DNA from 3 places in the Neorhizobium puerariae genome. Region 2 is predicted to be linked to each of the others. Evidence: riboswitches for the same ligand, from Rfam matches in the RefSeq annotation. Region 2 holds a riboswitch; each other region holds the start of a gene.
What was found. Region 2 has a riboswitch for cobalamin ahead of ACFFP0_RS31885 (DUF1636 family protein). Riboswitches for the same ligand answer to the same signal wherever they lie in the genome.
Positions count from the first base shown of each region.

Region 1: it holds a riboswitch for cobalamin, as region 2 does, so the genes downstream of both, ACFFP0_RS07045 (ABC transporter substrate-binding protein) here and ACFFP0_RS31885 (DUF1636 family protein) in region 2, are expected to answer to the same signal.
Region 3: it holds a riboswitch for cobalamin, as region 2 does, so the genes downstream of both, nrdH (glutaredoxin-like protein NrdH) here and ACFFP0_RS31885 (DUF1636 family protein) in region 2, are expected to answer to the same signal.

Region 1 is NZ_JBHMAA010000008.1:353,817-363,410, reverse strand. Features, by position in the region: gene ACFFP0_RS07080 (IclR family transcriptional regulator domain-containing protein) at 1-712, opposite strand, end outside; gene bglB (beta-galactosidase BglB) at 959-2,077, shown strand; gene ACFFP0_RS07070 (ABC transporter substrate-binding protein) at 2,150-3,433, shown strand; gene ACFFP0_RS07065 (carbohydrate ABC transporter permease) at 3,512-4,405, shown strand; gene ACFFP0_RS07060 (carbohydrate ABC transporter permease) at 4,533-5,303, shown strand; gene ACFFP0_RS07055 (ABC transporter ATP-binding protein) at 5,315-6,406, shown strand; gene ACFFP0_RS07050 (Gfo/Idh/MocA family protein) at 6,408-7,700, shown strand; cobalamin riboswitch at 7,864-8,061, shown strand; gene ACFFP0_RS07045 (ABC transporter substrate-binding protein) at 8,204-9,205, shown strand; gene ACFFP0_RS07040 (FecCD family ABC transporter permease) at 9,238-9,594, shown strand, end outside.
Region 2 is NZ_JBHMAA010000077.1:172,680-182,273, reverse strand. Features, by position in the region: gene ACFFP0_RS31905 (cobyric acid synthase) at 1-35, opposite strand, end outside; gene cobO (cob(I)yrinic acid a,c-diamide adenosyltransferase) at 39-653, opposite strand; gene ACFFP0_RS31895 (CbtA family protein) at 650-1,414, opposite strand; gene ACFFP0_RS31890 (CbtB domain-containing protein) at 1,427-1,603, opposite strand; cobalamin riboswitch at 1,641-1,838, opposite strand; cobalamin riboswitch at 1,932-2,140, shown strand; gene ACFFP0_RS31885 (DUF1636 family protein) at 2,248-2,646, shown strand; gene cobW (cobalamin biosynthesis protein CobW) at 2,643-3,680, shown strand; gene cobN (cobaltochelatase subunit CobN) at 3,719-7,024, shown strand; gene cobG (precorrin-3B synthase) at 7,021-8,361, shown strand; gene ACFFP0_RS31865 (precorrin-8X methylmutase) at 8,358-8,987, shown strand; gene ACFFP0_RS31860 (precorrin-2 C(20)-methyltransferase) at 8,984-9,594, shown strand, end outside.
Region 3 is NZ_JBHMAA010000032.1:210,891-220,484, reverse strand. Features, by position in the region: gene ACFFP0_RS25530 (alanyl-tRNA editing protein) at 1-160, opposite strand, end outside; gene ACFFP0_RS25525 (cysteine synthase A) at 182-1,219, opposite strand; gene ACFFP0_RS25520 (ChrR family anti-sigma-E factor) at 1,558-2,196, shown strand; gene ACFFP0_RS25515 (DUF982 domain-containing protein) at 2,247-2,486, opposite strand; gene ACFFP0_RS25510 (alpha/beta hydrolase family protein) at 2,666-3,307, shown strand; partial or broken gene ACFFP0_RS25505 (bifunctional sugar phosphate isomerase/epimerase/4-hydroxyphenylpyruvate dioxygenase family protein) at 3,538-5,433, shown strand; cobalamin riboswitch at 5,623-5,847, shown strand; gene nrdH (glutaredoxin-like protein NrdH) at 6,090-6,311, shown strand; gene nrdI (class Ib ribonucleoside-diphosphate reductase assembly flavoprotein NrdI) at 6,324-6,728, shown strand; gene nrdE (class 1b ribonucleoside-diphosphate reductase subunit alpha) at 6,710-8,863, shown strand; gene nrdF (class 1b ribonucleoside-diphosphate reductase subunit beta) at 9,038-9,594, shown strand, end outside.

The sequences.
Region 1 (9,594 bases), on a different contig from region 2:
GGCTTTCCTCGAAACGGAAAAGAGGGAAGGCGACGCTGATGGCGGCGACCGACTGGCCGAGATGGTTGAGGATGGGAGTGGCCAGGCAGCGCACGCCGGCCTCGGATTCCTCGACCTCTTCGGCATAACCGCGTGCGCGGGTTATCTCCAGCTGTTCGAGATAGGCCTTGGGGTCGGTGATCGTGTTCGGCGCGAGCTTCTGCATCTCCATGGCTTCCAGGTGGTCGCGCACCTCGGTGGGGTCGCGCCAGGCCATCAGCGCCTTGCCGAGCGATGTCGAATGGAGCGGGTTCCGCAGGCCGAGCGTCGAGCGCATGGAAAGGGAATAGGCGCTGTCGTATTTGTGGATGTAGGTGACCTTGTGCTCCCGCGCGTCGAGCACGCCGAGATTGATCGATTCCCCCGTCTTGCGCGATAGCCGCCCCATGACGGTGTCTGCGACCCTCAGAAGATCGGCGCGGTCGTTCAGCGCGCGCACGCCGAGGCTGAAGAGCTTCAGCGTCAGCCCGTAGCGCTCCGTTTCCGGGTTCTGCTCGACGTAGCCGAGATCGATCATGGTCTGCATCAGCCGGTGCGCCGTGGTTTTCGAGGTCATGGCGCGTTGAGCGATGTCGGCAAGGCTCGCGGTCCTGTCCTCGACCAGCGTCTCGAGCACGGCGAAGACTTTCAGAACCGCCGCGGCGTTGTCCGCCTTTGGGCGCGATTCGTTCATCCTGGTATCCTCCCATCTTCGGAACGTCGTCCCGATTTTTTCGCACCGTTGAGCACGGAATTTGCCGCTTCCGATTTAACGCTTTGATTTTGAGCGGTGAAGGCCGGTTTCATCAGTTGCGGTCTGGGTAGTTGAATTTCGGAATGGAGTGTGGTTTCATAAAAAATGAAAGAGCGTTCCGAAAATGTCAACATGTGGTACCGAAAACATGTGCTTTTGGAACGTGCAATGGGAGGACGGACGACAATGCATCCCGCACTGGCGCAGACGCCGCGCTTCATCTCACGCCAGGGCGTGTGCGAGTTGATCGACAGGCTCAGCGAGAACCTGATCAACATCAGGGACGAGACCGGCGAATTTCTGCTGCGCCTGGAAGACGGCCGCGTGATCGACACCAAGGGCTGGGCCGGCTGGGAATGGACGCACGGCATCGGCTTGTACGGGCTCTACAAATATTGGGAGACCACCGGTTCCGACCGGGCGATGAAGATCATCGAGGACTGGTTCGCGGACCGCCTTGCCGAAGGCGCGCCGACCAAGAACGTGAATACGGTCGCTCCGTTCCTGACGCTCGCCCACCTCTACGAGGCGCGGCCGAACCCGGTCTGGCGGTCCTACCTGGAGACATGGGGAGACTGGGTGATGCACCGCATGCCGCGGACCCGGGAAGGCGGCATCCAGCACATCGTCTACAACAGCTACAACGACCAGCAGATGTGGGACGACACGCTCATGATGAGCGTCATGCCGCTTGCCAAGATCGGCCTCGTGCTCGGGCGGCCGGATTATGTCGAGGAAGCCAAGTACCAGTTCCTGATGCATGTCCATTATCTCGCGGATGCGCCGAGCGGGCTGTGGTTCCATGGCTGGAGCTTCGACGGCGACCACAATTTCGCACGCGCGCTTTGGGCGCGCGGCAACAGCTGGATCACGATCGCCATTCCCGAATTCGTGGAGCTCCTGGATCTGCCGCCGGGCGATCCGATCCGCCGGCACCTGCTGTCGGTTCTTTCGCGCCAGGCGGAGGCGCTGAAGCGCCACCAGGATGAAAGCGGGCTCTGGCATACGCTGCTCGACGATCCGGCGAGCTATCTTGAGGCCTCCGCCACCGCCGGTTTCGCCTATGGTTTGATGAAGGGCGTGCGGCTTCGGTATCTCGACGAGGACTATCGCGCATGCGCCGAGCGTGCGGTCCGGGGCGTCATCGGCAACATCAGTCCCGAAGGCGAGCTCATGCAGGTGTCGTTCGGCACCGCCATGGGGCCGGATCTGGATTTCTACCGGAAGATCCCGCTGACCTCCATGCCCTACGGGCAGGCGATGGCGATGCTGTGCCTCAGCGAATTCCTGCGGGATTATCTCTAGTTCCAGGGTGAACCGGCTCCGGGGGAGGGCCGGTCAGACAGGATTGACCCACTACAAGACAAGGAGGAGACCATGAAACTTACACGCAGACACCTTCTCGGCGGCATGGCGGGCGGCGCAGGCCTTGCGCTGATGTCCGCAAAACCCGCCTTTGCCCAGAGCAAGAGCATTCGGCACTTCTGGTGGGGCAATCCGACGCGCGACAAGCGGACCTTCGAAGTGATCGATCGCTTCCAGAAGACGCATCCCGATATCAAGGTCAGCGGCGAGACCATCGGGTGGGGCGACTACTGGACCAAGATGGCGACCCAGACCGCCGGCGGCAACATGGCGGACGTGATCCAGATGGATCATTCGTTCATCCACGAATATGTCAGCCGCGGCGCCCTGAAACCGCTCGACGGATATGTCGGCAAGGCCGTCAAGCTCGATCACTACGACGCCGGCGCCAACGCGGTCGGCACGATCGACGGCAAGCTCTATGGCATCAGCATCGGCTCCACCAGCCAGGCCATTCCCTATAACATCCGCGCCTTCGAGGAGGCGGGCGTCAGGTTCGATCCGCTTGCCTGGACGACGGACGATTTCGCGGCCATCTGCGCCAGGATCACGGAAGCCTCCGGCGGCAAGATGACCGGTTCGGAAGACTTGTCGCTCTACATCGAGAATTTCGAGGTCTGGGTGCGCCAGGCGGGCCACGATCTCTACAATGCCGACGGCACGCTCGGCATGACCGAGGAGGATGTGCGGACCTATTGGGAATTCTGGGCCGGCCTGCGCGGGAAGGGCGTCGTCGAGGGCAAGGACGCCACCGTCCTGCTCGACAAGGCGATGAGCGATCTCGGCATCGTCAAGGGCACGACCGCGATGACCTTCCGTTATGCGAACCAGGTGGGCGCGGTGCAGGCGCTCGTCAAGGACCCGGTCGGCGCGGCCATGGTCCCGCAGCGGAAGGGCATGTCGTGGGGGCATTTCGTGATGCCGTCGATGTTCCTGTCGCTGACCCGCGACGCGCGCGATATCGACTCCTCGCTCACCTACATCAACAACTGGATCACCGATCCCGATACGATCCGCGTCCTCGGCATCGATCGCGGCATTCCGCCGAGCAAGGCCGGCCGCGACGCGCTGGAGCCGACGTTGACGGCGGTCGAGAAGAACGTCGTGTCCTTCTTCGGCGGTATCCAGGGCAAGATCGGCCCGACGCCGAATCCGAAGCCGAAGGGGGCAGGCGAGGTTCGCGACGCCTTCATGCGGGCCGGCACCGAGGTGGTGCTGGGCAATGTCCCGGCCGCCGATGCCGCCGGCCAGTTCATCCAGGATGCCGCCGACATTCTCGAACGCGCCCGCCGCTGACCCGGCAATCGGTCGCTCCCGTCTCCCGCCACCCTCCCCGGGGTGGTGGGGCACATCATTCGAAAGGCCGGAACGCTTATGAAACGCTTCCTGAGGCGCAACGCCGCCGGATACATCTTTCTTTCGCCGTGGCTGCTCGGGTTTCTCCTGTTGGCCCTGGGGCCGATCCTGGCCTCCCTCTACCTGAGCTTTACCCGCTACGACATGGTGTCGGCGCCTAGATGGGTGGGGTTCGACAACTACCAGTACATGTTCGCGCGCGACCGGCGCTTCTGGAAGGCGCTGTCGGTGACGTTCCAGTATGTGATGCTTGCCGTGCCGCTGCGCCTGGCGGTGGCCCTGGGCGTGGCCATGCTGCTCGACAAGGGTCTGCGCAGCATCGGGCTCTACCGGGCGATCTTCTATCTGCCGTCGCTTCTGGGGGCTTCGATCGCGATTGCTATCCTGTGGCGCCAGATGTTCGGTGTCGACGGCGTGGTCAACCAGGTGCTCGCCGTCTTCGGCATCCAGGGGATCGGCTGGATCACCACGCCGTCCACCTCGATCTACACGATGGTCGTGCTCGCCATGTGGCAGTTCGGCTCGCCCATGCTGATCTTCCTTGCCGGCCTGAGGGGGATTCCGCGCGATCTCTACGAGGCGGCGGAGATCGACGGCACGTCGAAATCCCGGCAGTTCTGGCGCATCACCCTGCCCATGCTGGCGCCCGTGGTGTTCTTCAATCTCGTGCTGCAGACCATCGAGGCTTTCAAGACCTTCACCTCGGCCTTCATCATCTCGAACGGCACCGGATCGCCCGCCGACAGCCTGCTCTTCTACACGGTCTATCTGTTCAACGAGGCCTTCAAGTTCTTCCGCATGGGCTATGCCTCGGCGCTTGCCTGGGTGCTGCTGATCATCATCGCGGCCTTCACCGCGCTCGCCTTCGCGACTTCGAGATATTGGGTTCACTATGAAAACGAACGTGATTGAACCGGGCGCGACGGCGGGACAGGACGAGGACGCCCGTATCGCACGCGCATTCAGGGAGCGCCAGAGAAAACGCGGGCGTCAGGCACGGCTGCTGAAGCACGCCTTCCTGATCGCCTTTTCCCTGGTCATGCTCTATCCGCTGCTGTGGCTGACGGCATCTTCCTTCAAACCCGACAACGAGATCTTCGGCAGCCTGTCGCTCTGGCCGAGCCGCTTCCTGTGGTCGAATTATGTCGACGGCTGGCATGCGCTGCCGGTGTCCTTCACCGTCTTCTACAGGAATTCCATCATCGTCACGACCCTGTCGGTGATTGGAAACCTGCTGTCCTGTTCGTTCGCCGCCTATGCCTTCGCGCGGCTGCAGTTCACGGGACGCAGCTTCTTCTTCGCGCTCATGATGATGACCATGATGATCCCGTATCATGTCGTGATCATCCCGCAATACGTGCTGTTCCTGAACCTCGGCTGGGTGGATACCTACCTACCCCTGATCGTGCCGAAGTTCCTTGCCGCGGACGGTTTCTTCATTTTCCTCATGGTGCAGTTCTTCCACCAGATCCCCCGCGAGCTCGACGAGGCGGCGATGATCGACGGCTGCTCTACGTTCAAGATCTTCTGGGCCGTCATCCTGCCGCTTTCGCTTCCGGCGATGGCCACGGCCGCGATCTTTTCATTCATCTGGGTGTGGGAGGATTTCCTCGCCCCGCTCATCTACCTCAACGACATCGAGAGCTACACCGTGCCGCTCGGCCTGCGCCTGTTCATCGACCAGGAAGGCCAGTCGAGCTTCGGGCAGATGTTCGCGATGTCCGTCCTGTCGCTGGTTCCGGTGGTGATCTTCTTCGTCGCGTTCCAGAAACTGATCATCCGGGGCATCGCGACCTCGGGCATGAAATAAGGGAGAGATCGATGGCTGGCCTGACACTGCGCAATCTCGGCAAGTCCTACGGCGCCGTTTCCATCATCAAGGGGCTGAATCTGGAGATCAGGGACGGTGAGTTCCTGGTGCTGGTCGGCCCGTCGGGCTGCGGAAAATCCACGCTTCTGCGGATGATCGCCGGAATCGAGGAAATCACCGACGGGACGCTGTCGATCGACGGGCAGATCGTCAACGACCTGCCCGCTTCGAAACGGCATCTGTCGATGGTGTTCCAGTCCTATGCGCTCTATCCGCACATGTCCGTGCGCAAGAACCTCGCCTTCGGCCTGCAGAACCTCAGGATGGACAGGGGCGAGATCGACCGGCGCGTTTCCGAGGCGGCGCGTATCCTGCAGATCGAGCCCTTGCTCGACCGCAAGCCGCGCCAGCTTTCGGGGGGACAGAAACAGCGCGTGGCGATCGGCCGTTCCATCGTGCGGGAGCCGAAGCTCTTCCTGTTCGACGAGCCACTGTCGAACCTCGATGCCGAATTGCGCGTGCAGATGCGCGTGGAACTGGCGGCGCTTTACCAGCGGCTCAGGACGACGATGATCTACGTCACCCACGATCAGGTCGAGGCCATGACGCTCGCAAGCCGCATCGTCGTGATGCGCTCCGGCCGGATCGAACAGGTCGGTACGCCCGAGGAGCTTTATACGCGCCCGGCCAATCTGTTCGTCGCGGGCTTCATCGGTTCGCCGAAGATCAACAGTCTCGCCGCCACGGTGAGCCGGGGCGGCGGTGGCCCGTCGGTCCGGATCGCGGATTTCGCACCCTTCAGCCCGCCGCCGCTGGAGCGTGTGGATGCCGGCATGACGATCTGTGTCCGGCCCGAAGCGGTCAAGGTGGGGGCGGGCGACATCACCGCCGAGGGCACCGTGAAACTGGTCGAATATCTCGGAAGCGAAACGCTGGTCTATATCGGCCTGCCATCGGGCCAGACGCTGCTCCTGCACGGCCCCGTCATGGACCGGCCCCGGCAGGGCCAGAGGATTACGGTCGGGATCGATCTTGCCGACATGCATTTCTTCGATGCAAACGGCGAGCGGGTGGAGCCTGTCGTCTTGAGGGAGACCGCCTGAGATGAAAGTCGCCATCGTGGGCTGCGGCTCCCGGCACCAGATGTTCCGCGATGCGATCACCGGCCCGTTTTCCGACCGGCACGAACTCGTGGCGCTCTGCGACAGCAATCCCAAACGGCTTGCCTTGTCGGCGGAGGCCGTGCCGCGGCGCAATGGCAACGGGGTGGCGACCTATCTCGCCGGGGACTTCGACCGTCTGCTGGCCGAGCAGGCGCCCGACGCCGTCATCGTTTCGACGCCGGACCATCTGCATGGCGATTATATCGTGCGGGCGCTGGAGGCGGGCAGCGACGTGATCTGCGAAAAGCCGCTGACCATCGACCTTGAGACGCTCAAGCGCATCACCGACGCGCAGGCGCGGACGGGCCGCAGGGTCACGGTGACCTTCAACTACCGTTATTCTCCGGCCCGCACGCAGGTCTACGACCTGCTGGCCTCCGGCATGATCGGGGACGTGGTGGCGGTCGATTTCCGCTGGTATCTCGATCGGGTGCACGGCGCCGACTATTTCCGCCGCTGGCACCGGCAGAAGGACAATTCCGGCGGCCTGCTCGTCCACAAGTCGACCCATCATTTCGATCTGCTGAACTGGTGGCTGGGCACGCGGCCCGAGGAGGTTTTCGCGTCGGGACGGCGGGCCGTCTACCGGCCGGAGACGGCGGCCGGCATGGGGCTGACGGATTACGGCCCGCGCTGCGCGACCTGCGCGGATGCCGAAAAATGCGACTATCGGCTGGATCTGGAAAGCGACGACAACATTCGCCGTCTCTATCGCGAGGCGGAGGACGAGGACGGCTATTTCCGCGACCGGTGCGTCTTCGATCCGTCGATCGGCATCGAGGATACGATGCAGGTCCACATCCGCTACGCCAGCGGCGTCAGCGCCAATTACACCCTCACCGCCTATGCTCCCTGGGAGGGGCTGGAGGTGGAGTTCCACGGCACCCGGGGGACGCTCCGCCACAGGCATGTCGAGAAGCACGGCATCCTCGGCGGCAAGGGATCGCTGGCGGACGTCGAGTGCATGTCGACCACCCTGCATCTTGCCGGCGAGGAGCCGCGCGAGATCGACGTTGCCACGGGCAAGGGCGCCCACGGCGGTGCGGACCCGGTCATGCTCGGCTACATCCTTGCGCCGGACAGCATGCCCGGGGAAACGCGCGGGCGTGCCTCCGATCACGTCGCCGGCGGCTGGTCGATCCTGACCGGGATAGCCGCGAACGAGGCGATCGCCACCCGCGGCGTCGTCAGCATTCCGGCGATGCTGGCCAGGCACGGGATCAGGCTGGGCTGACGCGACATTCGAAGCTGTGGAGAATGAGGCGTCCGGGTTCGCGGATGCCGCTGTCTGCATTCCCGTTTCGTCCTTTCATCGATGAGCCGTCGCGACCGGGAACAAGGTTGGGATTTGTGCGGTCGCAATGCCTGCGGCGGCTGGACAAGTTCCCGCAGGTTCCGTATCAACGACGCGCTACGGTTCTGCATTCGCAGATGAAAAGGGAACGCGGTGAGGTCTTCGGGCCGATTCCGCGACTGCCCTCGCAACTGTAAGCGGCGAGCCTTTCATCAAGGCCACTGATCTCGACGGGATCGGGAAGGGGATGAAAGGCGCCGGAGCCGCAAGTCAGGAGACCTGCCGTGGCGAGACCAGTGATTACCGGACGAGGTGTTCCGGCAGGGAGACTATTGTGACGTCAGCGATCTTGTCGCTCGCCATCCTGATGCAAGCCATGTGCACGGCCTTGCACAGTCCTGCCTTTCATCCCGGCATCGCCGTATTTTTCGAAAGGACAGGACATGAAACCCGGCTTGCTTGCAGCCCTCTTCGCCACTCTTCCGTTCGCGGCCCTGGCTGCGCCGACGAGCTATCCGCTGACGCTTGAAAACTGCGGCACCGAACTCCGCGTCGAGAAGGCGCCGCAACGGGCCGTCGGGCTTGGCCAGAACAGCACCGAGATCATGCTGATGCTCGGCCTTGCCGACCGCATGGCCGGCAGCGCCGTCTGGGTCTCGCCGGTCCTGCCCGAGCTTGCGGCGGAAAACGACCGGGTTCACCGCATCGCCGACAACACGCCGAATTTCGAAGCGGTCGTCGCACGCGAGCCGGACTTCATCGCCGCGCAATTCCTGACGTCCGTCGGTCCGCAGGGGCGGGTCGGCACCCGCCGGCAGTTCGCCGATCTCGGCGTGCCGAGCTACATCTCCCCGACCGACTGCGTGGTGACCGATAACACGCGCTCGGACGGCACCCGCAAGCAGATGCTGACGATGGACCTCCTCTACCAGGAGATCGATGAACTCTCCCGCATCTTCGACGTCGCGGATCGCGGCGAGGCGCTGATCGCTCAGCTGAAGACCCGTGAAGAGGCCGTCAGAAGGCGCGTCGCGGACCGGGCGGACGATGTGGGCCTCGTCTACTGGTTCTCGTCGGCGGATGTCGCGGGCGATGCCTGGGTCGCCGGGAAGAACGGCGCTTCCGGTTACATCACCAAGGTTCTCGGCGCCCGCAACGTCATCGAATCCGAAGAGGAATGGCCGCTGGTCGGCTGGGAGACGATCGCCGCCCGAGACCCCGCCGTCATCGTCATCGGCACCATGGACCGCCGCACCCAGGGGGCGGACGATCCGGCCGTGAAGAAGAGGTTTCTCGCTACGGACCCGGTTGTCGGCAAGCTGGACGCCGTCGAGAAGGGACGGATCGTCGAGATGGACGCCCAGGCGATGAACCCGACGATCCGGACGATCACCGGCCTGGAAATCGTCGCGGACGCCCTTGAGCGCTTCGGATTGCTGAAGTGAGACGATCGCGCTTTGGAGCATGGACGGCCGGCATCGCGGGCGTTTGCCTCGTATTCTCCGCCCTCTTCGTCGCAATCGCCGCTGGCGTGGCGATCGGCGAGATGACCATTCCGATGGAAACGACGATCGGGGCGGTGACCAACCGCCTCGGCCTGACGGATATCGCGCTGCCGCGCATCCAGGAAGCGGTCATCTGGGACTACCGGCTGTCGCGCTCCCTGGTGGCCGCTTTCTGCGGGGCAGGGTTGGCGCTTTCCGGCGCGATCCTCCAGTCGCTCCTGCGCAATCCTCTCGCCGAACCCTATGTGCTCGGCATTTCCGCCGGCGCGTCGACGGGTGCGGTCGGCGTCATGCTGCTCGGGTTCGGCGCGGGGGCGATCTCGCTGTCG
Region 2 (9,594 bases):
AACATCAGCGCCCGAGCGAAACCGATCGCGGCCATTGTTCAGAACTCGATGCCGGCCTGAGCCTTCACCCCGGCCTTGAAATGATGTTTCACCAGCGTCATCTCGGTGACCATGTCGGCCGCCTCGATCAGCGCCGGCTTGGCATTGCGGCCGGTCACGACCACATGCAGGTCCGGCCTGCGGGCCTGAAGCGCGGCGATCACCTTGTCCAGGTCGAGATAGTCGTAGCGCAGCGCGATGTTGAGCTCGTCGAGGATGACGAGCCCGATCGTCTCGTCCGCCATCAGGTCGAGCGCCTTTTCCCAGGCTTTTTCGGCGGCCGCGATGTCGCGCTGCAGGTCCTGGGTTTCCCAGGTGAAACCTTCGCCCATCGTATGCCACACGACACGGTCGCCGAAGGTGGCCAGTGCGGGCTGCTCGCCGGTCGACCAGGCACCCTTGATGAACTGCACGACGCCGACACGGCGATTGTTGCCGAGCATGCGCAGCGCCAGACCGAAAGCGGCGGTGGACTTGCCTTTGCCGGGACCGGTATGGACGATGAGAAGACCCTTTTCGAGGGTCTTCCCGGCCACTTCCGCATCCTGAACCGCCTTGCGGTTCGCCATCTTGGCGCGATGGCGTTCGGCGGATGTTTCGTCGATCTCCTTCACCGCGAAGCCAGCTCCGTGGAAGAACGCACGGCAACATCCTCGCCGGCGCGAAATCTTTCGCGGATCACGCCGGCAAGCGTGCCCAGCGCCGCCCAGAAAACCAGGTTCGTGGCATAGACCGCATTGACGAAGCGGGCGTGCAGTTCGATCGGCACGGCCGTTTCATGGCTTGGCGGCAGCGGCGCGCCGACAAGATGCGGCGCGATCAGCAGAACGATCGCCAGCGCCGCCAGCACGGCCGAGCGCGTGTAGGCAAGCAGGCCGAGGCCGGCGGCCGTGCAGACGGCTGTCGAAACCCACCAGATCTGGCGAGGACCGAGTTCCGCCGCCGGCATGCCCGGCAGTTCGGGCGGCAGCCCGAGGCCGGGGGCAAGGCTGACGGTAAGGAAACCCGCGATGCCGAACAGCAGGCCGCCGCGCCATCCTCCGAAACCGCCCAGCGCTTCCGCACCCGCGATCATCACGAGGCCGAAACCGATGGCGGCCAGCACGTCCGCGGCCGCGGTGTAGATGAAACGCTCGAAACCGTCCGCCGGCATCCACGCTTCCTCGTCGTGATGATGGTCCGCAGCGGCCGGCGCCGTTGCACCGGCAGCCGGCGCAGCCTCGTGGCTGTGGCCGGCTTCGGGAGCGGCGTTTTCATAGGTCTCCGCCTGCAGGATCAGCGGGACGGTGGAGAAGCTCTGCATCACGGTCAGCAGCAATCCGGACAACAGCCCGGCGATCACCGCCGCAAAGACGATGTTACGAAACAACGACATGGGAAACTCCCCTTAGTGGCAGGGGAATGCGAAGGAATGGCGCGAATCGTGCGCGGCGTTATGCACGACTTCCATATGCGAGAAGCCGACGAAGCCGACGACGAAAAGGCCCAGCAGCGCCGTCATGCTGAGGGGAATGATCTTCGAGGTGGAAACGCTGACTGCGGTGGCAGCAGATTTCGTAACCATGGTTATGTCCTTTCACCCTCCACCCGAGGGTCGTTCAAGTTTCCAGTCGCCTCTGGCAGGTCTCCTGGCTCGCGGATCAGGCGCCCTCGCCCGCCTTCCCGGATCGCTCCAGTGGCATGATGGACGAAGACTTTCCGCTTACAGTTGCGGGGGCAGCCGCGGGCTGGACGGCAGGAGCCGTCGCACCGCATTCCCTCTCAAGGCCCGTTCGGGCACCGTAGGCAGGGTCACTATAGACGAATTTGCCGCACGGGCAATCGCCTTTGCGACGCCTACCGTCTCCCCCGCCGTCTCCCCACTGTCTCCATTGACACGGGCCTGCGACCGGGCGTAGTTGAAGAAAGACGGTCCTTTTCCGGCAACGGAAGGGGCTAAGAGAGAATGCGGTGCGATCCTTCTATCCGGATCAATGCCGCGGCTGCCCCCGCAACTGTAGGCGGCGAGCCATCTGCCGAAAAGCCACTGGAGCGATCCGGGAAGGCAGGCAAATGGCGGCGACCCGCGAGCCAGGAGACCTGCCGTTTGGACAACAAGGCTCGCCGGGCGGGGTGCTCCGGAGAGGTTCGCTCATTCACCGCAGGCGGCTTGCCCCTCCTGTTCCGCGCCCCGATCTTGAGATATCCCGGCGGTAACGCGGCCAGACGATGAGTGACGAGCACAGGAACGATCCCGATATCGACGTGACGATCTTCGTCTGCACGAATTGCCGCGACGAAACGGATGGCGACGTGCGTCCGGGCGTGGCGATGATCGAGGCGCTGAAGGCTGCGGCAGCCGGCAGGCCACTTGCCGTCAGGCCCGTCACCTGCCTCGCCAATTGCGAGAAGAGCCCGAGCGCGGCCTTCAACCACCGTTCCGGCTGGTCCTATGTGTTCGGCCATCTGTCGCTTGAAAACGTCGAGGATATCGTCGCCGGCGCGATGATGCTCGCCGGCGACGAGCGCGGTTTCCTTCCTCTTCGCGGCCGTCCCGCCTGCCTGCGCGGCAAGGGCATGACGGCCCGCATTCCCCCCTTCCATCATCACGAGGACATGCCATCATGACCGTCTCTTTCGGCCGCGTTCCCTGCACCGTCGTCACCGGGTTCCTGGGCGCCGGCAAGACAACGCTGATCCGCAACCTGATCGAGAAGCTGGACGGCAAACGGCTGGCGATCATCGTCAACGAATTCGGCGATGTCGGCATCGACGGCGAGGTGCTGAAGGGCTGCGGCATCGAGAGTTGCCCGGAAGACAACATCATCGAGCTCGCCAACGGCTGCATCTGCTGCACCGTGGCCGACGATTTCGTGCCGGCGATCGACCAGATCCTGTCCCGCGAACCGCGCGTCGACCATATCCTCATCGAAACCTCCGGCCTTGCGCTGCCGAAACCGCTCGTCCAGGCCTTCCAGTGGCCGGATGTGAAGGCGCGCGTGACCGTGGACGGCGTGGTGGCGGTGGTGGACGGCGTCGCGCTGGCCGAGGGCCGGGTCGCCGACGACCACGACGCCCTGGAAGCCCAGCGCGAGGCCGACGGTTCGATCGATCATGACGATCCGGTCGAGGAAGTGTTCGAGGATCAGGTCGCCTGCGCCGACATGATCGTGCTGACCAAGACCGATCTTCTCGACCAGGCTTCGCTCGCCGCCGCCAAGGGCCGCGTTCAGGCGCATCTGCCGCGGGCGGTGAAAATCGTGCCTGCCGCAAACGGCGCAATCGATCCGGGCGTGCTGATCGGCCTCGGCCTCGCCGTCGAGGACGACATCGAGAACCGCAAGACCCATCACGACGACGAGCTGGACCACGACCACGACGATTTCGACAGTTTCGTCGTCGACCTGCCGGCGGTGGCGGATGCCGAGGCGCTGGCCGCGCGTATCTCCGAGACGGCGGAGGCAGAAAACGTTCTGCGCATAAAAGGCTTCGTCGAAGTCGCGAACAAGCCGATGCGCCTGCAGGTCCAGGCGGTAGGATCGCGCGTGAACCATTATTTCGACCGTGCCTGGGGCGCGAACGAAACCCGCCGGAGCCGCCTCGTCGTGATCGGCGAAAAGGGCATCGACCGCGCGGCGATCGAAAGGATGCTGGCCGCCTGACAAAGGCCCGTAGAGAAAAGGCCCGCAGAGAAAAAGGAATGCACATACTCGCCACCACATCGTCGTCACTGGACGACCTGATCGAACCGGTCGACCTCAACCAGTCGCCGGCCGATGTGGTGGTGCTGTCCTTTTCCGGCAGCGACCTGAACGGCGTGGCCGCGGCATGGGCCGAAAATCGGCCGGACCTCGCCCTCACCAACCTCTCCGACCTCCGTCACCCGATGTCGGTCGATCTGTGGCTGGAAAAGACGGCAGTCCATGCCAAGGTCATCCTCGTCCGCATCCTCGGCGGTTATGACCGCTGGGCCTATGGGGTGGACGAACTGTCGCGCCTGGCGAAGCGGAACAGGATCGCCCTGGCCCTGCTCCCCGGCGAATGCAGCATCCGCGACGAGCGGCTGGCCGGGGCCTCGACGGTTTCGGAAGAGGTGCTTGCCGGCATCCTCGCCTGTTTCCGCGAGGGCGGGCCGGACAACATGCGGCTGCTCGCCCTTCGTCTTGCCGCACTGGCAAAAGGCGAAACGAAAGCCCTGGCGCAAGCGCTGCCGATGCCGAAAACCGGTTTCTACAGGCCGGACCGGGGTATCGTCGAGGCCGACGACCTGCTGGCCGGCTTCGCATCCGGCGCGCCGCGCCTGCCGATCCTCTTCTATCGTTCCATGCTGCTCGCCAACGATGCCGCGCCGGTCGATGCCCTGTTCGAGGCTTTGGCGAAGCGCGGATTGGCACCGTTGCCGATCTTCGTCAGCGGCCTGAAGGATGCGGATGCCGTCGCCTTCGTCGAACAGGCCGTAACAGGCCTCAAGCCCGCCGCGATCATTACGACGACGGCCTTTGCCAGCAGCACGGACGACAAGGGCGAAACGATCTTCGACCGGGCTGGCGTGCCGGTCTTCCAGGCGGTCGTCGCCACGACCCGCCGCGAGGGCTGGATGGAAGGCCGCCGGGGGTTGAACCCCGCCGATCTCGCCATGCATGTCGTCCTGCCGGAACTCGACGGCCGCATCCTGGCAGGCGCGATCTCCTTCAAGGCAGGCGAAAATTCCGCCAGTCTGGTCAACCGGCCCGAACCCGACCGGCTGGAACAGGTGGCCGACCGCATCGCAGCCTTCCTGCGCCTGAAGCTTGCCGCGCGCGCAGAACGGAAGATCGTCATCCTGATGCCGGATTATCCGGGCGCACCGGGCCGCACCGGCTATGCCGTCGGGCTGGACGTACCGCAAAGCGTGCTGTCCATGTTGCGCGCGCTTTCCATAGCCGGCTATTCCATCTCCGGCATTCCGGCGACCGCGCGAGACCTTCTCGACCTGCTGGACCGGAGAACCGGGGCCTATCCGCTTTCCGCCTACCGGCCGGCGGCCGGCGCCGAAACCGCCTGGGGTCCGCCGGAAACCGACGAGAATGCGGAAGACGGCGTCTTCCACTTCCGGGCCGCGCAATTCGGCAATGTCACGGTGGCGCTGGCGCCCGATCGCGGCCGCAACGCCGACCGCCGCGCCGATTACCACAGCCCCGACCTGCCCCCGCGCCATGCCCTGATCGCCTTCGGCCAGTGGATGCGCGATACGCTTGAGGCGCACGCGGCGGTGCATGTCGGCGCGCACGGCACGCTCGAATGGCTGCCGGGCAAGACGGTGGCGCTGTCGAAGGATTGCTTCCCGGAAATCGTCACCGGCGGCCTGCCGGTCGTCTATCCCTTCATCGTCTCCAATCCGGGCGAGGCAGCGGTCGCCAAGCGGCGGATTTCCGCCGTCACCATCGGCCATCTGCCGCCGGTCCTCACCGGCGCGGGCCTTTCGGAAGAGCAGAAGAGGCTTGAGCTGCTGGTCGACGAATACGCCCAGGCCGACGGTCTCGACCGCCGCCGCCGCGACCGGCTGGCAAAGCTGATCGTCGAAACGGCCCGCGAGACGGGGCTGGCCTCCGAAGCCGGCGTCTCCCGCGACGACGATCCGGATACGGCATTGGCCCGCGTCGACGCCTTCCTCTGCGACCTCAAGGATTTTGCCATCAAGGACGGCCAGCACATCTTCGGCGAGGCAGCGGACGGCGACGACGACCCGTTGCGCCTTGCCAGTGCGCAAACCGAGCGGCAGGCCCTGCTCGATGCGCTGGATGGCGGGCATATCCGCCCCGGCCCCTCGGGCGCGCCGGCGCGCGGACGCCGCGACGTGATGCCGACCGGCCGCAATCTCTTCGCCAGCGATCCGCGCACGCTGCCAACTCCGACCGCGTTCGAACTCGGCAAGCGGGGCGCCGACGAAATTCTCCGTCGCTACTGCCAGGATCATGGCGACTGGCCGAAAAGCCTCGTCTTCGACCTCTGGGGCAGCGCCTCGCTCAGAAGCGGCGGCGAGGAGGTGGCGCAGGTTCTGGCCCTGATAGGCGCAAAACCGGTACAGGATGCGGCAACCGGCCGGGTGACGGGCATCGAGGTGCTGCCGCCGGCGAGCCTCGGCCGCCCGCGCGTCGATGTGACCTTGCGCATTTCCGGCCTGTTCCGCGACATGTTTTCGGCGCTGATCGCGTTGCTGGATGCCGCGATGCGCGCCATCGCCGCCCGGGAGGAAGCGCCGGGCGACAATCCGCTTGCCGAGGAGACGCGGAAACGCGGCCATGTGCCGCCACGCATTTTCGGTTCGGCGCCCGGCACATACGGTTCCGGCCTGGAAGAAAAACTCGCCGATGGCACCTGGGATCGGCGCGAGGAGCTCGGCCGTCTCTACCTCGACGCCACCAGTCATGCCTTCGGCGGAGCGGAAGGCATGACGTCGATGGCTTCCGGGCGCTTTGCCGAACGCGTGCAGGATGCCGACCTGCTGGTCCATACCGGCGACGATCCCGGCCGCGACCTTCTGGACGGCTCGGCCGATGTCGCCTTCATCGGCGGCTTTTCGGCGGCGGTGGCTGCACTCGGGGGGAAGGCGGATGTGATCGCCCTCGACACGACAGACCCGCAGAAGCCGAAGGCCCGCTCGATTTCCGAGGCCGTGACGCGCGTCGTGCGCGCCCGCGCCATCAACCCGCGCTTCATCGCCGGCCAGATGCGCCACGGCCCGCGCGGTGCGGCAGAACTGGTGGAGACCGTCGACAGGCTGATCGGCTTTGCCGAAACTACCCATGCCATACCGCAATCGCTGATCGACGCCACCTACGACGCCTATCTCGGCGACGAGGCAGTGCGGGATTTCCTGCTCTCCCAGAACCCGGAGGGCGCGCGCTACATGGGCGAGCGTTTCCGCTCGGCGCTCCGCCGAGGTCTCTGGCATCCGCGCCGCAACGCGGTTGATGCCGAGCTCGAAATGCTGGCCCGGGAATGCAAGCGGGGAGAAGTCGCATGACCGCGCTCCCGCTCGACCACGAGGCTCTGGACATGAGACGCGGCGCCTGCCCGGCGCTTTCCACGCCGATGATGACCGGCGACGGGCTGCTTGCCCGTGTTGCCCTGACGGATACGATCACGCCCGCGCAACTGGCGGAGCTTTGCCGCCTGGCCCGGAGGCACGGCAGCGGAATGCTCGATATTTCCGCCCGCGGCAATCTTCAGGTCCGGGGCCTGACGGAAACCTCCGCGCCTCTTCTGGATGCCGATGTCCGCGCCCTGAACCTGCCCTTGCGCGAGGGGCTTGCCGTGGAGACGCCGCCGCTCGCCGGCATGGACGATGCCGAGATCGCCGATCCGTGTCCGCTCGCCGAAGCGATCCGGCAGGGCGCCCGCGGTATCGGGGGACTGGCGCCGAAAATGGCGGTCGTCGTCGACGGGCGCGGCCGGTTACGGCTTTCCGATCTGCTCGCGGACATAAGGTTGACGGCTGTCAACTCCCGGGAATGGAAGCTGCTGCTCGGCGGCACGGAAGCGACCGGACGTGTTTTCAATGTTTTACGTGAAACACAGGCAGCCGATGCGGCGCTCGATCTGCTGGGCCGGCTGGCTTCGGCGGGAACCAGGGCGCGCGGCCGCGACCTTGGCGACGGCCTCCCGGCAAATGAAGAGCCCGTTTTTTCAGGCACCGGATTGGTGACGGCCGGGACCGGGGCTCCGGCCTCGCCCTTCGGCCTGTTTGCCCTTTCCGATGGCCTTCACGCCGTCGGCATCGGTCCGGCCTTTGGCCAGGCGGGGGCGGAGAACCTTGCCGCGCTTTGCACCGAGGCCGAACGACTGGGCATCCGATCCCTGAAACCGACGCTCGATCATTCGCTTCTCTTCTTCGGGGCGCGCCAAGCCTGCAGGGCATTGGCCGTTTTCGCCGGCCGCCGCGGCTTCGTAACCTCCGGAACCGATCCACGGAGCCATATCGCCGCCTGCCCCGGAAGCCCGGCCTGCAGTTCCGCAAGGGTTGCCACCCACGACATCGCCGCCGACGCCGCGACGCAATGCGCCGATCTGCTCGACGGATCGTTCAAGCTGCATGTGACCGGCTGCCCGAAAGGCTGCGCCCATCCGGAGCCTTCCGCACTGACGCTCTGCGGCACGAGCGACGGCACATCCCTGATCGGACAGGGCAAAGCTGCCGACCGGCCCTTTGCCTCCGTCGCATTTGCCGATACCAACGCCTCTCTTCGCCGTATCGCCGATCTCGTTCGGGCCGAGCGGCGCAAGGGAGAGAATTCCGCTGCCTGCCTGGCCCGGTTGGGACCGGAGAGGCTGGCTGCGGCAGCCACACCGGGACGACCATGAACAGCTACGATTATATCCGCGAAGGCGATGCCATCTACGAACGGTCCTTTGCAATCATCCGCGAAGAGGCGGATCTTTCGGCCTTTTCCTCCGAGCAGGCCGAGATCGCGGTCCGCATGATCCATGCCTGCGGGCTTGTGGAGGCCGCGGAACATTTCCGTTTCTCGAAGGATTTCGTCTCCCACGCGCGCGGCGCGCTTTATGACGGCAGGCCGATCTATTGCGACGCCGAGATGGTGGCGCACGGCATTACCCGCGCCCGCCTGCCGGCCGGCAACGACGTGCTCTGCACATTGCGCGACAGCCGCACCATCGAGCTTGCCAGGACGATCGGCAACACCCGCTCCGCCGCCGCCCTCGACCTCTGGGACGAGATGGAAGGCGCGGTCGTGGCGATCGGCAATGCACCCACGGCTCTTTTCCGCCTGCTGGAAATGCTGGACGCCGGCGCGCCGCGTCCGGCTGCGATCATCGGCATGCCGGTCGGCTTCGTCGGCGCGGCCGAATCCAAGGAAGCACTGATGGAATCGACGCTCGGCATTCCCTATGCCGTCGTGCGCGGGCGGATGGGCGGCTCGGCCATGACGGCGGCCTGCGTCAACGCACTGGCGAGGGCGGGCCTTTGAACGCGGCGATCCTCAAGGGCAGGCTGTCTGGCGTCGGCACCGGTCCGGGCGATCCGGAACTGCTGACGCTGAAGGCGGTGCGCGCCATCGGCGAGGCCGACGTCATCGCCTTCTTCTGCAAGAAAGGCGGCACGGGCAACGGCCGCGCCATCGTCGAAGCCCATATCCGGCCGGGCACGCTGGAACTGCCGCTCGTCTATCCGGTGACCACCGAGACCCACAAGGACGGAGCGGATTATCGCGGCCCGATCTCCGACTTCTTCGACCGCTCGGCGGAGGATATCGCCGCCTGTCTCGATGCGGGCAAGAACGTGGTCGTGCTCAGCGAGGGCGATCCGCTGTTTTACGGCTCCTACATGCACCTGCATGTGCGCCTGCAGAACCGGTATCGGGCCGAGGTCGTGGCGGGCGTCACCGCCATGTCCGGCTGCTGGTCGATGACCGGCCTGCCGCTGGTGCAGGGCGACGATATCCTGAGCGTGCTGCCCGGCACGCTTTCCGAGGAAAAACTCGTCGAGCGGCTGGCGGACACGGACGGCGCCGTGATCATGAAGGTCGGCCGCAACCTTCCGAAAATCCGCCGTGCGCTGGCTTCGGTCGGCAAGCT
Region 3 (9,594 bases), on a different contig from region 2:
CGGCGCGCTCGAGGAAACCGGTATCGCCGGGCTGCCCGCCGGACGTGGCATAGAAGCAGGTGCGGTCCAGCTCTATGCCGCCGTCTTCGTGAAGCGCCGTCACCACCGCTTCGGCCGTCGAAAGGTAGAAGTCGTCGCGGTAAAGGGTTTCAACGGGCATGGATCACTCGAATCCCGAATATCAGGCAGTCTGGAAGGGGACGGGAATGTTCGGCTTTCGCGTCAGCCAGGCGGGAATCGGCAGGCCCTTCGACTTCAGGAAGTCCGGATTGAAGAGCTTCGACTGATAGCGGTTGCCGTAGTCGCAGAGGATCGTCACGATCGTGTGCCCGGGACCGAGGTCCCTGGCGAGCCGGATCGCACCGGCGACGTTGATGCCGGTGGAACCGCCGAGGCAGAGGCCCTCGTTCTCGACGAGGTCGAAAATGACCGGCAACGCTTCCGCATCCGTGACGCGATAGGCGAAATCTGGCGTGAAGCCTTCGAGATTGGCGGTGACGCGGCCCTGGCCGATGCCTTCGGTGATCGAGGAGCCCTCGGCCTTCAGCTCGCCATGGGCGTAATAATCGTAGAGCGCCGCACCCTCCGGATCGGCGATGCCGATCTTGATGTTCGGGTTTCTGGCCTTCAGTCCCATGGCAACGCCGGCGAGCGTACCGCCCGAGCCGACGGAGCAGATGAAGCCATCGACCTTGCCTTCGGTCTGTTCCCAGATTTCAGGTGCTGTAGTCTGGATATGGGCTTCCCGGTTGGCGACGTTGTCGAACTGGTTTGCCCAGATCGCGCCGGCAGGGTCCGTCCTGGCAAGCTCTTCGGCCAGGCGCCCGGAAATCTTCACGTAGTTGTTCGGGTTCTTGTAGGGAACGGCGGGAACTTCGACCAGCTCGGCGCCAAGCAGCTTCAGCGCGTCCTTCTTCTCCTGGCTCTGCGTTTCCGGGATGACGATGACCGTCCGGTAGCCGAGCGCCTTGGCGACCAGCGTGAGCCCGATGCCGGTATTGCCGGCCGTGCCTTCGACGATCACGCCGCCCGGACGCAGAAGGCCCTTCTTTTCCGCATCGCGGATGATGTAGAGCGCGGCGCGGTCCTTGACCGACTGGCCTGGGTTCAGGAACTCCGCCTTGCCGAGGATTTCGCAGCCGGTCGCTTCCGAGGCGCCCTTGAGCCGGATAAGGGGCGTATTGCCGATCACGCTGAGGACGGAGGAGTGAGAGGTCATCGCGGCACCTTGTTGTTCCCTGGAGATTTAAGACGGGTCTTTTCCGCGCACAAGCACCCGAGGGCAAGAAATTCTGTTTCCGTTCGGGTTGGGGCCCGGTAAAATTCATCTCCCTGCGGGCCGCCTGGCCGAGGCGATGGAGGACGGTAAAGAGGTTTCGCGGCCGGCTCTTCGGCCGGTGCGCAGATCACGGAAACCCGCCCGTTATTATATCGGAAATAGTAATATCAACTTCCTGCCGCGCATGGCGCGAATGTTGTTGAAGCAAATACTGATCCATGCCATTCGTGAATTTGTCGTGCGGTGCTTAAATACCGCTCGCGAAACTGGCCACGGACATGCTGCTGAACCTTGAAAGGTTGGATCTTCTGATCGCGCATTACGTTGCCGGTTCCCTTCCGGAGCCGGCTCATGTCCTTGTTGGGGCTCATCTGGAGATGCAGGCCACGGCCTTGCGGTTTGCCGATACCCTTGACGAACTGGCCGGCGCCGCCTTGCGGCGCAGCGACCCGGTTGCAATGTCCTCCCGCGACTTGCAGTTGACGACGATCCTGAACTCGGCTCCCTTGCCGGCGGCGCCCCGGATGGACGCGGAAAAGCGCTTTCCCTCATCGATGCAGGCCTATACGGGAAGCAGCCTCGCGGACATTCCCTGGAAAACGAAGCTGCCCGGATTTCGCCAGTACGTCATCGAAAAGGTGCCGGATGTCGAAGCGAGTCTTCTGTGGGTGCGGGCGGGCAGGGCGCTGCCCCATCACGGTCATCGCGGCCTCGAACTGACCCTGGTTCTGGAAGGGGAATTCCACGATCACCGCGGCAATTTCAGCCGCGGGGATGTCTCGATTGCCGACGAAATGCTGGAACATCGGCCGGTTGCGGGAAAGCAGGGGCCGTGCATCTGTTTTTCCGTTCTTTTCGCGCCGATCACGCTTTCCGGCTCTCGATTGAGGCTGGTCGCGGATATTCTCGGCATCTGAAGCGGAAAAGAAAAAGGCCGGCGATGCCGGCCAGCTTTTCCTTCGTATTCTCAGTTCAAATGAAGCTGTGCTTCGCTCACGGCCTGTTCGAACTGCTGGCGCGCTTCTTCCGGCGACCTCCGTCCGTCGAGCGCGGCGCGGCAGGCGCTGCGTGCCTTGACGAAATGAGGCCCGCGCATATCGGGCCAGCGGTCGGTCAACAAGGCCAGTGCTTCGAACGGCCCGTTGATGACTTCGGTCCCAAGATGTCCAAACGCAACACGAACAGGTTTCTGCCAGCTAGTCTGCATGTCTTTCGCCTCCTCCCTGAGTACCCAACCCGTAGAAACAATTTAGATGAAGTTTGGTTCCGCGAGAATGAGAAAAATTTGCAATCATGGACGATTGCGGCGACGCCCCTGGCATGTCGTCCATCTGTTATTCTCAGGCGCGGGATTTTGGGGAATACTTGCGAAATGAAGGGAATAGGATGTCGGACCGATTTCTGATCAAGGGACCGAATGAGGCGCGTTTCACCATACTGCTTGCACATGGCGCCGGTGCTCGGATGGATTCCGCCTCGATGACGGCGTCGGCCGAAGCGCTGTCGGAGAAAGGGTTCCGCGTAGCGCGCTTCGAATTCGCCTACATGGCGGCCCGGCGTATGTCGGGGGACCGCAAACCGCCGCCGCGAGCGGAGACCCTCAATCCGGAATACAAGGCGGCCATCGCCGAATTTCACGCGAAAGGCCCGCTGATCATCGGCGGGAAGTCCATGGGCGGAAGGGTCGCGAGCATGGTCGCCGATGAACTTCATGCGGAGGGCAGGATCGCGGGCCTCCTGTGCCTCGGTTATCCATTCCACCCGCCGGGCAAGCCCGACCAACTCCGCACGCAGCACCTGAAGGAACTGAAGACGCCCGCCCTGATCTGCCAGGGAACGCGTGACGAGTTCGGCGCCCGGGATGAGGTACCCGGCTATCATTTGTCCGAAACGATCGAAATCCTCTGGCTGGAGGATGGCGACCACGATCTGAAGCCGCGCAGGAAGATCTCCGGCTTCTCCACGGCCGATCACCTCGCCGCCATGGCGGAAGCGGTATTCGCCTGGGCTGGAGGATTGGAAGTCTAGCGGGGAGGTCATTGCGCCTTCCTGGAATCTGGAGCGCCTGCAGGAGGCATGAGTACCAATGTCTCCGAAAGGAGACGTGCGGGCGTCGCGGAGCCGGGCAGCCATTATTTCCCTTACGAACTATTTGGTACAAATAATGGATATGATAAAGGTTGCGATGTTGGACATGCGACTTCGGACACGCCGGCGCCTTCATGTCTCCGAGCCGTTCCGGGGGAATGGAGGAATGCATGAAGACGTCGATCGCGCGACCGTATCGATCAGCGGGGAGTTGCCCGAGAAGCTTGAGGCGATAGCGAAGGCGGGGTTCGAGGGGGTGGAGATATTCGAAAACGATTTCTGGCCTTCGACGGCAGTCCGGCAGATGTGGGCAGGATGGTGCGCGATTTCGGACTGGAGATCACTCTGTTCCAGCCCTTCCGAGATTTCGAAGGCATGCCCGAACCCCTGCGGACATGCACTTTCGACCGCGCCGAACGCAAGTTTGATGTCATGCAGGAACTCGGTACCGATCTTCTGCTGGTCTGCTCGAATGTCTCGCCGGTATCGCTCGGTGGTATCGACCGGGCGGCTGCGGATTTCCATGAGCTCGGCGAACGGGCCGCCAGACGAGGTCTGAGGATCGGTTATGAGGCGCTTGCCTGGGGGCGCCACATCAACGACCATCGCGACGCGTGGGAGATCGTGCGCCGTGCCGGCCATTCGAATATCGGGCTCATCCTCGCTAGTTTCCACACGCTGTCGCGCAAGCGCGCAAGATCGACATCAACTCGATCCGTTCCATCCCCAGGGACAAGATCTTCATCGTCCAGCTTGCCGATGCCCCGCTGATCGACATGGACCTGCTTTACTGGAGCCGGCATTTCCGCAACATGCCGGGCGAGGGGGACCTTCCCGTGACGGATTTCACGGCCGCGGTCGCCGAGACCGGTTATGACGGCTATTTTTCGCTGGAGATCTTCAACGACCAGTTCCGCAGCGGCTCGACCCGGTCGATTGCCGCGGACGGTCACCGCTCGCTGATCTACCTGGGCGATCGGGTGCGCCGCATACCCGATGCGACGGGATTGACCGTAGCCGCCATGCCGGACCGGGCCGAGGTCAGGGGCGTCGGCTTCGTGGAGTTCTCCGCCGATGAAAAGGAGGCGGCCGATCTCGTCGGCATCCTGAGGGCGCTGGGTTTTGCGAAGGTGGCGTCGCATCGCGCGAAGAAGGTCGATCTGTTCCGTCAGGGGGATATCCGCCTTCTCGTCAACACCGAGGGGAAGGGGTTCCCAATGCCTCCTTTGCCATGCACGGCACCTCGGCCTATGCGATGGCGCTGGTCGTCGATGATGCCCGGGCTGCGCTCGCGCGTGCCGTGGCGCTGGACGCCGAGCCGTTCAGCCAGCCGGTCGGCCCCGGCGAAGTGGAGATACCGGCAATCCGTGGCGTCGGCGGCGGGCTGGTTTATCTCATCGACGATCAAAGCGAGCTCGGCAGGTTTTCCGAGATCGATTTCATGCCCATCGAGGACGATGCCGCGGTGATGCCGGCGCATCTCCTGCATGTGGATCACATCGCCCAGACCGTCGGTTATGACGAGATGCTGACCTAGCTTCTGTTCTATACCTCGATCTTCGGCATGCGGAAAACGCCGATGGTCGACATCATCGATCCCGCCGGCGTTGTGCGCAGCCAGGTGGTGGAGAATGGTTCCGGATCGCTGCGGATCACGCTCAACGGCGCCGAACCGTCGGACGCTGGCCGGGCACTTCATCGCGGAAAAGTTCGGCTCAGGCGTCCAGCATCTCGCATTTCACACGGACGACATCTTTGCGACGGCGGCGGCGCTCCGCCGGAACGGTTTCCGGCCGTTGCAGATATCGCCGAACTACTATGGCGACGTGGAGGCGCGCTTCGGCCTCGATCCGGACCTGACGGAGCGGCTGAAGGCCGACAACATCCTCTACGATCGCGACGAACACGGCGAATATTTCCAGCTCTACAGCATGACCTACGGAGAAGGCTTCTTCTTCGAGATCGTCGAAAGGCGAGGATATCGCGGTTATGGCGCCCCCAACGCGATCTTCCGTATCGCGGCGCTCAAGAAAGCCCTGAGACCGGACGGCATACCAAGGATCTGACGGCAACCGCGTTTGTCGCCTGAACTGCAACTGGCCATGTCACGCCATATCCATAGCGTTCCTCCGACGAGCGAGGCCCCATCGCGAGGGCCGTTTCGCCATGCCCGTCCACCGTCCGGGAGGCTTTCCGCTGCTGCCTGCTCTTGATGTGTGATTTTCATAGCTATTGACGTGATTTTAACCTCGTCTACTATATCTAGTGTTCGAGGTGCTTCCGATTCGTAAGGATGGGGAGCTAAGAGGGAATACGGTGCGTGGCCTTCATGAGGAAGGCTGCAAGTCCGGAGCTGCCCCCGCAACTGTAGGCGGAGAGCATACGTCCGATAAAGCCACTGGGCCGGAAGGCTTCGGGAAGGCGAGGGGCGGATGCGACGACCCGCGAGCCAGGAGACCTGCCTCGAGCAGAACGTCCACGGGCGGGGTGTCCGGATGGCGAACGGCGGTTTGCGGGATGAAACCTGTGGGCGCCGTTTTCCCGAATACCCCGCAGAGCCACTTCGGGGTGAAGTCCATGTTGAACAGTACTGATCCGTAAGGCGTGACGGACGCTCTGCGTCCGGCTGCCGGTTACGGCTGCGTCCATTCCAGTTTCATTGCCCGGGCATCGGCGGATGCCCGAACGATGTTGCATGCTTTTTCGAAACACGAGGAACACAATGAACATTACCGTCTACAGCAAGCCTGCCTGCGTCCAGTGCACCGCGACCACCCGCGCGCTCGATCGCCAGGGGATCGATTACACCGTCATCGACGTGTCCGCTGACGCCGCGGCTTACGAGCTCGTCCGGAGGCTCGGATATCGCCAGGTCCCGGTCGTCGTGGCGGGAGAGCGGCACTGGGCCGGCTTCCGGCCCGACATGATCGGCAGTCTCGTCTGATACGTCCCAGCCATGGGCGATATCGTCTATTTCTCCAGCCGGTCGGAGAACACGCGGCGTTTCGTGGAGAGGCTGGACATGCCGGCGCTGCGCCTGCCGATGGACGGCAGCGCGATTCCGCCTTCGGTACGGCAGCCTTATGTGCTCATCGTGCCGACCTATGGCGGCGGAGGCACGAAAGGGGCGGTGCCGAAACCGGTGATCCATTTCCTGAATGATGCCGGCAACCGCAATCTGCTTCGTGGCGTCATCGCAGCGGGCAACACCAATTTCGGCGCGGCTTTCGCGCTTGCCGGAGACATCATCTCCGCCAGGTGCGCCGTGCCCTTCCTCTATCGTTTCGAGCTTCTTGGAACGGTCGAGGACGTCGCTAACGTCAGACATGGATTGGAACGATTTTGGACACGCTTACGCTAGACAGGCCGGCGAAGGCCGCGGAACCCGCGCTGGATTACCACGCGCTGAACGCCATGCTGAACCTCTACGACGAGCAGGGCCGAATCCAGCTCGACAAGGACCGGCTGGCCGCACGTCAATATTTCCTCCAGCACGTCAACCAGAATACGGTCTTCTTCCATAACCTTCGGGAAAAGCTCGATTACCTGGTGACCGAAGGCTATTACGAGCAGGAGGTTCTGGACCAGTATTCCTTCAATTTCGTCCGCGATCTCTTCGATCAGGCCTATGCCAGGAAATTCCGTTTCCCCACCTTCCTGGGAGCCTTCAAATACTACACCAGCTACACGCTGAAGACCTTCGACGGAAAACGCTATCTGGAGCGTTATGAGGACCGCGTCTGCATGGTGGCGCTGACGCTGGCGCGCGGCGACGAGGAGCTTGCCCGCGGTCTCGTGGAGGAAATCATTTCCGGCCGCTTCCAGCCGGCGACCCCGACTTTTCTCAATGCCGGCAAGAAGCAGCGGGGCGAACTCGTCTCCTGCTTCCTGCTGCGCGTCGAGGACAACATGGAGTCGATCGGCCGCTCGATCAACTCGGCCCTGCAGCTATCGAAGCGGGGCGGCGGCGTTGCGCTGTCGCTCACCAACATCCGCGAGGCTGGTGCGCCGATCAAGCAGATCGAGAACCAGTCCTCCGGCATCATTCCGATCATGAAGCTCCTGGAAGATTCGTTCTCCTACGCCAACCAGCTCGGCGCACGGCAAGGGGCGGGCGCGGTCTACCTGCATGCACACCACCCCGACATCATGCGTTTCCTCGATACGAAACGTGAGAATGCCGACGAGAAGATCAGGATCAAGACGCTCTCGCTCGGGGTCGTCATCCCGGACATTACTTTCGAACTCGCCAGGAACAACGAGGACATGTACCTGTTCTCGCCCCATGACGTGGAGCGCGTCTACGGGATGCCCTTCACCGAGATTTCGGTGACGGAGAAATATCGCGAGATGGTCGAGGATGCCCGCATCCGCAAAAGAAAGATCAAGGCGCGCGAGTTCTTCCAGATCATCGCCGAGATCCAGTTCGAGAGCGGCTATCCCTACCTCATGTTCGAGGACACGGTGAACCGGGTCAATCCGGTTGCGGGGCGCATCACCATGAGCAATCTCTGCTCGGAGATCCTGCAGGTGAGCGAGGCAAGCACGTTTAACGACGACCTGTCATACGAACATATGGGCAAGGATATCTCCTGCAATCTCGGCTCGCTGAACATTGCGGCGGCGATGGATTCCTCCGATTTCGGCAAGACGATCGAGACGGCGATCCGGGCGTTGACCGCAGTCTCCGACATGAGCCATATCGCCTCGGTTCCATCGATCGAGAAGGGCAATGACGAAAGCCACGCGATCGGCCTCGGGCAGATGAACCTGCATGGCTATCTCGCCCGCGAACGCATCTTCTACGGCTCGCAAGAGGGCATCGATTTCACCGACATCTACTTCTATACGGTGACGTATCACGCGCTGCGCGCCTCGAACCTTCTGGCGGCCGAGCGAGGTACGAGCTTCAGGGGGTTCGAGAATTCGAAATACGCATCCGGCGAGTATTTCGACAAATACACAGAGGCCGAATGGAAACCGGCGACGGAGAAGGTCGCCGGGCTGTTCGAGACGGCCGGCATCCACATCCCGACGCGGGAGGACTGGCTGGCGCTGAAACAGGCGGTCATGACCTCCGGTCTTTATAACCAGAACCTCCAGGCGGTGCCGCCGACCGGCTCGATCTCCTATATCAACCACTCCACCTCCTCGATCCATCCGATCGTTTCGAAGATCGAGATTCGCAAGGAGGGCAAGATCGGCCGCGTCTATTATCCGGCCGCCTTCATGACCGGCGACAATCTCGAATATTATCAGGACGCCTACGAGATCGGTCCGGAAAAGATCATCGACACCTACGCTGCGGCCACCCGGCATGTCGATCAGGGCCTGTCGCTGACGCTGTTCTTCCGCGACACGGCGACGACGCGCGACATCAACCGGGCGCAGATTTACGCCTGGAGGAAGGGCATCAAGACCATCTACTACATCCGGCTGCGCCAGATGGCGCTGTCCGGCACCGAGGTGCAGGGCTGCGTGTCTTGTACGCTCTGACCTGATTTCAGCCGCGGGCCTTCGAGCGCGTGGCCCCCTCATTCGCCTGCCGGCACCTTCTTCCCGATGGGAAGAAGACAGATGCGGCATGCGCGGCGTCCTCCTCTCTCCTTCGGGAGAGGGCAGGGTGAGGGGGCTCCGGGCACCATCACAATTTGTCGAGGAAATCCATCAATGAACGTCGCCATCAGGCCGATCTCACGCATCCGAGCCATCAACTGGAACCGCATCGAGGACGACAAGGACCTCGAAGTCTGGAACCGCCTCACAGGAAACTTCTGGCTGCCGGAAAAGGTGCCGCTGTCGAACGACATCCCCTCCTGGGCGACGCTGAAGCCCGAGGAGCAGCAACTCACCATCCGGGTCTTCACGGGCCTGACCCTGCTCGACACGATCCAGAACGGGGTCGGCGCCGTGCGGTTGATGGAGGATGCGGCCACGCAGCACGAGGAGGCCGTGCTCTCCAATGTCGCCTTCATGGAGGCGGTGCATGCGCGCTCCTATTCATCGATCTTCTCGACGCTCTGCCTGACGCCGGATGTCGACGATGCCTATCGCTGGTCGGAGGAGAACGAATTCCTGCAGCGCAAATCCGCGCTGATCATGGAGCAGTATGCATCCGGTGATGCGCTGAAGAAAAAGGTCGCCAGCGTCTTCCTCGAAAGCTTCCTGTTCTATTCCGGCTTCTATCTGCCGATGTACTGGTCGAGCCGCGCCAAGCTGACCAACAC